Regions from separate parts of the Halomonas sp. ISL-56 genome, predicted to be linked through region 2. Evidence: riboswitches for the same ligand, from Rfam matches in the RefSeq annotation. Region 2 holds a riboswitch; the other holds the start of a gene.
What was found. A riboswitch is a leader RNA that binds a small molecule or an ion and turns the genes downstream of it on or off. The one in region 2 is predicted to bind thiamine pyrophosphate.
Positions count from the first base shown of each region.

Region 1: another riboswitch for thiamine pyrophosphate. It lies ahead of thiM (hydroxyethylthiazole kinase); the one in region 2 lies ahead of tenA (thiaminase II).

Region 1 is NZ_JAGGRO010000004.1:170,576-174,114, reverse strand. Features, by position in the region: gene thiE (thiamine phosphate synthase) at 1-391, opposite strand, end outside; gene thiM (hydroxyethylthiazole kinase) at 381-1,190, opposite strand; TPP riboswitch at 1,214-1,312, opposite strand; gene J7J49_RS02895 (hypothetical protein) at 1,367-1,711, opposite strand; gene gloA (lactoylglutathione lyase) at 1,964-2,500, shown strand; gene J7J49_RS02885 (DUF6164 family protein) at 2,510-2,878, shown strand; gene J7J49_RS02880 (cupin domain-containing protein) at 2,875-3,539, opposite strand, start outside.
Region 2 is NZ_JAGGRO010000007.1:18,938-22,476, reverse strand. Features, by position in the region: gene thiC (phosphomethylpyrimidine synthase ThiC) at 1-900, opposite strand, end outside; gene tenA (thiaminase II) at 933-1,616, opposite strand; TPP riboswitch at 1,707-1,867, opposite strand; gene J7J49_RS05740 (hypothetical protein) at 1,833-2,027, opposite strand; gene J7J49_RS05735 (LysR family transcriptional regulator) at 2,259-3,176, opposite strand; gene J7J49_RS05730 (ABC transporter substrate-binding protein) at 3,414-3,539, shown strand, end outside.

The sequences.
Region 1 (3,539 bases), on a different contig from region 2:
CTGGGCCAATCCCCACATAATCAAGCAGCTCAAACGGAGTGGCTTGCAACTGAGCGATAGTATTGATCGACAGGCCGATAATCGCCTGCTCGCCTAACACTCGGCGCGCTTCCTGAACGGCGGCGTCGCTCTGGCCGACATGCAGGCCATCCGCTTGGCTTTCCAGCGCTACTTGCAAGCGGTCGTTAATGATCAGCGGCACACCGGTGCCCGCCAGCACTGCTTTGAGCCGTTTGGCTTGGGCAATCATGTGTTCATCGCTGGCATGCTTATCACGCAACTGCACGATGGTCACGCCGCCCATTACCGCTTCTTCGACCGTCTGCTCCAAGCCAATATTGCGGCACAGCGTTGCGTCGGTCACTAAATAGAGCGATAGATCAAGCGGCATGAAGGGCCTCCAGCTGGGCATGGGTGGTGAGGTCGTCAGGGGTGAGTTGATACAGCGCATCCAGCAGTGCGACCTGAAAGCTACCAGGCCCCTGGGCGTTGCTGCCGGCACGCTCGCCTGCGACAGCAAAGCAGGCCAGCGCGGCGGTGGTGGCTGCCAAAGGTGCCTCACGATTGGCAGCCACAAAGGCCGTTACCAGCGCGCTTAGCCCACAGCCTAGGGTTGTCACGCGGGGCATCAAAGGGTGCCCTCCATTAATAAGGTAGTGCTGCGTGCCGTCCGTCACCCAGTCGCTTTCACCGGTCATCGCCACAATACAGCCGTGTTGTTGCGCCAGCGCTATCGCTGCGTCGACGGCTTGGCCGGTGGCAGCGGTGGAATCCACGCCGCGGCCTTGGCTGGCTAAGCCGTTCAGGGCAAGGATTTCCGACGCATTGCCGCGAATAACGCTGGGTTTAGACGCAAGCAGCTGCGTGCAGAGCGTTTGGCGATAGCGCGTCGCGCCAACGGCGACGGGGTCTAATACCCAGGGGATCGCGTGTCGATGGGCGGTTGCTGTGGCGGTCAGCATCGCGTCAGCCCAGTGGGAAGAGATCGTGCCGATATTAATGGAAAGCCCTGCAGAAATAGCCGTAAATTCGGCGACTTCTTCTGGCGCATGCAGCATAGCAGGCGATGCACCAGTGGCTAGCAGCAGGTTGGCCGTACTGTTCATGGCCACATAGTTGGTCATGCAGTGAACCAGGGGTGTCACTGCGCGCAGCGTCTCAAGGTGATCGCCAAGCGGGCGTAGGGTCATAGCATCCTCCCGGCAGGGAGGTGGTAAGCGGTACCACGACTCCCTACGCCGGTATTATCCGGTTCAGGTTCAAAGGGTGCGTCTCAGCCCAGCCGTAACGGAGGGCGCCCCTGTCGAAGGCTTACTATCCTTGCCTGAAGTAGCCCTGTAAAGCCCCGGATGCGGACGATGGCCATCTAGCGAAACGAAATACGGGTACCGTAGGTGAGCATCTCGTCAGGTGTTATGGCTTTACCCTCAACCCCAATCATCTCATCGCCGCACTGGTCGGCGAAGGTCAGCACGCCGTGGGTTAGGCCGAGTTGGCCGAGGGTGTCGCGTATCTCACCCGTACCCAGAAAAGTGCTGACATGGCCCTTGTTGTCGCTCAGGTCAGACACGCCGTTAGCGTGATGAAAGCGCACTTTGTAAATACCATCCATGGACTCGACTTCTACAATGGGTGAAAAGCCGTTATGCAGGGCATTGGAAAGTTGCTTTAACGTCAGCTGGTCACCCAGCGTCATATCAATTGCACTCATGGAAAACTCCTAGAGGACGCTGTCAATGAAGAGCGTCGCTTATGTGGCAGGCACCATTTTTGTAAAGCTTGTGAATAATAAGTGTAGGGGTTTTGTTTATGATTGCCAGTGCGCTTATTGGTAGTCTGATGTGACGCTGCCTATGTGCTTGTAGGGGCTGGTATTATGGTGCTAAAGCCCCCATGGTAAGCGGTATGTAAGAGACGATAATCCACATCAACGAATGGTTCACATCAACGATAGGAGAGCGAAATGAGTTTTCAAGGCGAGCAGCATCCCGGCGTCGTCGCCACACCACCCCAAACCCAAGGGTTTCGCTTAAACCACACCATGCTGAGGGTGAAAGACCCTGAGCAAGCGCTGGCGTTCTACTCAAAGGTGTTTGGCATGCAGGTGATGCGGCGGCTGGATTTTGAAGAGATGCAGTTCTCGCTGTATTTCCTGGCCAACGTGGAGCCCAACGACAACGTGCCGGAAGATGCGCAAGCGCGTACTGCCTGGACGTTTAGTCAGAAGGGGCTGTTAGAGTTGACCCATAACTGGGGCACCGAGCATAAGGACGACTTTGCCTACCACGATGGCAACGCCGAACCCCAAGGCTTCGGACATATCTGCTTTAACGTGCCGGATCTAGCGGCGGCCCAAGCGTGGTTTGACCAGCATGATGTCACGTTTGTGAAACGCGCCGATCAGGGCAAGATGAAAGATGTTATCTTCGTTAAAGACCCTGACGGCTACTGGATCGAAGTGATTCAGGCAGACCTGATGGCGGGGAAGGGCGACGCTTGAGGCACACCAATGGCTGAACTACTGTTCCGGCTGCGCCACGTGACCGACGAAGAAGCCATGGAAGTGCGTGACCTGCTCGCCGCCCATGGCTTCGATACCTATGAAACCCAGGCGGGTTTTTTCCGCCTGGGCGTTGATGCTATCTGGCTGCGCAACCCGCACCAGCACGACGCGGCCATCGCCGCGTTAGAAGCCTATCAGGCGGAGCGCCTTGAGCGTGCCCAGCGGGAACATCAGGCAGCGGTTGAGCGGGGCGAGCAAATGACGCTATGGAAACGTTTGGCAGCCCACCCGCTGCAGGTGGTGCTGGTACTGTTAGCGGTGGGCCTGATTGCGGCCCTAACGCTGCTGCCCTTTCTGGGCCTGTCGCGTGCCTAAGCCGTTGGCAGGTGGCCACGCTTGAGGTACATCATCACGCCATCATCGCCGGCGGTTAACGCCGGTGCCGCGCCGCTAGGGTAACGACACCAAGTGCCCGCCGTGTAACTCTGCTCGCTATCACTCAGTGTGCCTTCCAGAATCAAAAACTCCAGGCCGCCGCGCAGGGTGGGGTAGGCAATAGACGTGCCTGCCGACCAGCGTTCCAGACTGGTGCGTTCCTGTTTATAGGTATGCAGCATCTTATAGGCAATGCGCGGGCGCCGGTCTGGCTGCCAGGGCAGTCGGTGGGCAGGCACCGCCAGTTGTAGCGTGTCGTTAGGGTCAAACTGGTGTAGTTTGACAAAGATCAGCGCACCCTCCTCTCCAATCGTTGGCGTATGCCCGGTGCCGATGGGGTTTCTTAGGTAGCTGCCCGCCGCGTAGCGTCCATGCTCATCGGCGAACACGCCCTCCAGTACCAGAATCTCTTCGCCGCCGCCGTGGGTATGCCGCTCAAACTGGGTATTGGGGGCATAGCGAACAAGGCTGGTGGCGCGGGCTACTTCGTCGCCAATGCGGTCAAACATCATGCGTTCTACCCCCGCGCTGGGGGAGTCGACCCACTGATACTCTTCCGGGGTAACACAGGCAAAGTGGCTAAAATCGGCGTTTAAACGCA
Region 2 (3,539 bases):
CACGCCTTTAACCTTTTCCAGCGCCTGATAGATGGGCACCGTGCCAATCGGCACCGGCGAGTTGCGCAGAATCCACTCGCGGGTTTCGTGGATATTCTGCCCGGTGGAGAGATCCATAATGGTATCCGCGCCCCAGCGGATGCCCCAAGTCATCTTATCCACCTCTTCTTCGATAGAAGACGTCACCGCGGAGTTGCCCAGGTTGCCGTTAATCTTGACCAGGAAGTTACGGCCAATAATCATCGGCTCAGATTCTGGGTGGTTGATGTTATTGGGAATAATCGCCCGCCCACGAGCTACCTCATCGCGTACAAACTCTGGCGTGATCTCTTCCGGTAGGCTGGCGCCGAAGCTCTGGCCGGGGTGTTGGTGGCCCAGAATGCGCTCCACCTCCGCCGTACCTAACGCCTGGCGGCGCTGGTTTTCGCGGATGGCAATAAACTCCATTTCCGGGGTGATGATGCCTTGGCGGGCGTAGTAAAGCTGAGTAACGTTTTTCCCAGGCTTGGCCCTTCGTGGAGTACGAGTTAAATCAAAGCGTAGCTGGGCAAGGGTGGGATCGTTGGCGCGACGCTTGCCGTAATCAGAGGTGTGGCCTTCCAGAAACTCAGTGTCGTCGCGCTCTTCGATCCAGGCACGGCGTAGGGCGGGTAAGCCTTTGCGTAAATCGTTGTTAGCCTCTGGGTCGGTGTAGGGGCCTGAGGTGTCGTACACCAGCAGCGGCGGATTCTCTTCATCAATGCCAGTGGTTTTAGTGGGCGACAGTGAAATTTCCCGGAACGGCACGCGGATATCCGGCCGCGAACCTTCGATATACACCTTACGCGAGCCGGGCAGCGGCGCAATGGCGGCGGCATCGACCTGGGCGGTTTCGGATAAAAAGTGGCTCGTTTTGCTCATTACGGTCTCCATACGATTGTTGTTCTACAAGGTTAGTGAGTGAGGTCGGCGTCTATCAGCGCTAAGCCCATCTGCCAGAAGTCGATTTCCAGGCGGGTGGCATCGCGGAAGATCTTGCTCAGTTCGACAAAGCGGGCGGGGGTCACATCGGCAAGGCGGGTGTTGAGCCATTCAAGCTCCGCCTGCATAGCGGCCTGAAACTCCTCGCCTTCGTACATGGCAATCCAGGCATCAAAAGGGTTCTGCGCGCCGCGCAGGGTGGAAGGCTGGGCATTCAACCAGTTGGCGATTTCGCCATAGCCCACCAGGCAGGGGGCCAGCGCCACGTGTAGATCAAGCAGGTCACCGCGGTTGCCGGTATCCAACACATAGCGGGTGTAAGCAAGCGTCGCCCTGGCTTCGGGCAACGCTTCCAGCTCCTGCTCGGAAATCCCCCACTCCTGACAAAAGCCCACATGCAGGCCCAACTCCACATCCACAATGGCTTTTAAGCCTTCATGGGCCTGGCGAAGATCGGCAAGGGTGGGGCTTTTATAGGCCGCCAGCGCGTAGGCGCGGGCGAAGTGAATCAAAAACAGGTAGTCCTGTTTCAGGTAGTGACGAAACGACGCTTCAGGCAGCGTGGCGTTGCCCAACTGACGCACAAAATCGTGCTCAATATAGGCGCGCCAATCTTGCTGGCAGGCGGTGGTGAGATCAGTAAAGCGGTAGCCCATGATGCCTCCGGTGTTAATGATCCGGAGGTAAGGCGGGAGAGATCGAGGAAATGGCGCGGAAGGTGGCGTGCGATCGTGAGAGAGAGCTAGCCATGGCCATCGCTTGATCCCTACGCCGGTACCCGCGCTGCGAACTTATGAAAGCCGCAGCACATTAGCCGGATCAGGTTCAGCGGGACCAGCGCTCGGCAGCAAAAATGCTCGCCCTGCGCCATCTCAGCCGGATTTCACCGGCACCCCGTCAAGCTGTTCGTTGATGGAGTGTAGGAGGCGGGTGGGGGAGATGCAAGGGGACTGTTGTGACCGTGTGACAGCTTTTCCCGTAAGCCTACCCACGGTGATGATGCGTTCTTCGCCGAAGTCCTGGCGATCTTCCAGCATCGAAAGCGTTTTACCAGTAATAGAGGACAAGCGCGTCGTTAAAATCCAGGCCGTGATGTTGCAGGGTGTCTTGCTGTTTGCGCAGGTCGAACTCAATCTCACTGCCTGGGGCCATTGGGAATCTCCTTCTTCTATCAATTATGTACCCCCAATAATTTTTTAAGCAACTGGTTCAGACCGGTGAATTAGGCGGGTTAAGGCTCGAATGCTTCCGCTCCACCACACAAATTGAGGATGATCCCTTTTAAGGGCAATGCGATATCAGGCCGTGACCGCGTCAAAGGGTGATAGCGTAATCTGCCGCGCAGCCTCTTCGTGAATATACGCAGCCAGCGTCCGGGTGGCCTGGCTGCGGGTCTGACAGCGGGGAAAGAACAGCACGTAGGGAATGGTTCTGACCGGATAGAACAGGCGCATTACGGCGCCGGGCCGCAGGCAGGAGCGCGCGACTAGCCCATCCGCCAGCCCCAGGCCAAATCCCCGCCCCGCCAGTTCACAGGTAACCGGGCCATTCGGCGTCTGGTAGCGGATGTCGGGGCGCGCGCCGATCTCATCGAAGCACTGCTGCAACACGTGCCGGACCAGCGTGTTCGTTGCGTTGGACACCAGTGGTTCGCCCACCATATCATGCACCGTCACATGGGGCCGCGCCGCCAGCGGATGATCCGCACTCATCACCACGACCATGGGTACCTGTGCCAGCGGCGCGCAGTCTAGCGCATCCGATTCCAGCGGCAGGGTGGCCACGCCCAGGTCAAAACGTTCGCGTCTGAGTGAGGGGTTGATCTCCAACCGCGTGCGCATGTCGATCCCGACGGTGACTTGCGGATAGTCATCTCTAAGCCGCCGCAGCGGCTCCACAAACAGCGCGTCCAGCGCATAGGGCGCGGCCAGCACGCGTACATGGGTTTTCAGCCCCATGCGCAGGCGGTTCGCGGTTTCCGTCACCTCATCCAGTTCCGTCAGCGCCAGTTCGACTTGCTGGTAGATTAGCCGCGCCTCGTCGGTGGGTTCCAGCCGCCGCACCTTGCGGTCGAAAAGGGGAAAGCCGACCTCTTCCTCCAGCGCGGTGAGCAGGCGGCTGACCTGCGGCTGCGTGCAGTTCATCAGTTCTGCCGCCACATTCAGGCTTCCGCCCTCCATGAAGGCGCGCAGGGCTTCAAGGCCTCGAAGTTTCATTGGTTCCTCCTTAACGGGAAATGCATGAACTGATACACAACACGAAATTGCCCAGGCCCACAAGGATTGCTAGTCTCAAATTATCATAAACGAGCCTTACACTGGCGGCAGCCTGATAGTTCTCAGGCGCCCGCGCTCTTACCCCATCGTCGAAACTGGCGATGCCCTGAACCTTGCCGGTTCAGGGGGACGGGGGGTATGTCACCGGGTGTCGGGGCAAAACAATAGGTACAAAAAATGTTTGCACGTATTGGCCTGACTGGTGCCCTTCTTCTCGCCGTTTCGACCGAGCCGCTCATGGCGGGCAAGGTTGATGACACGTTTACCTGGACCACCGCGAATGAGATCGGGTCTGCCGATATC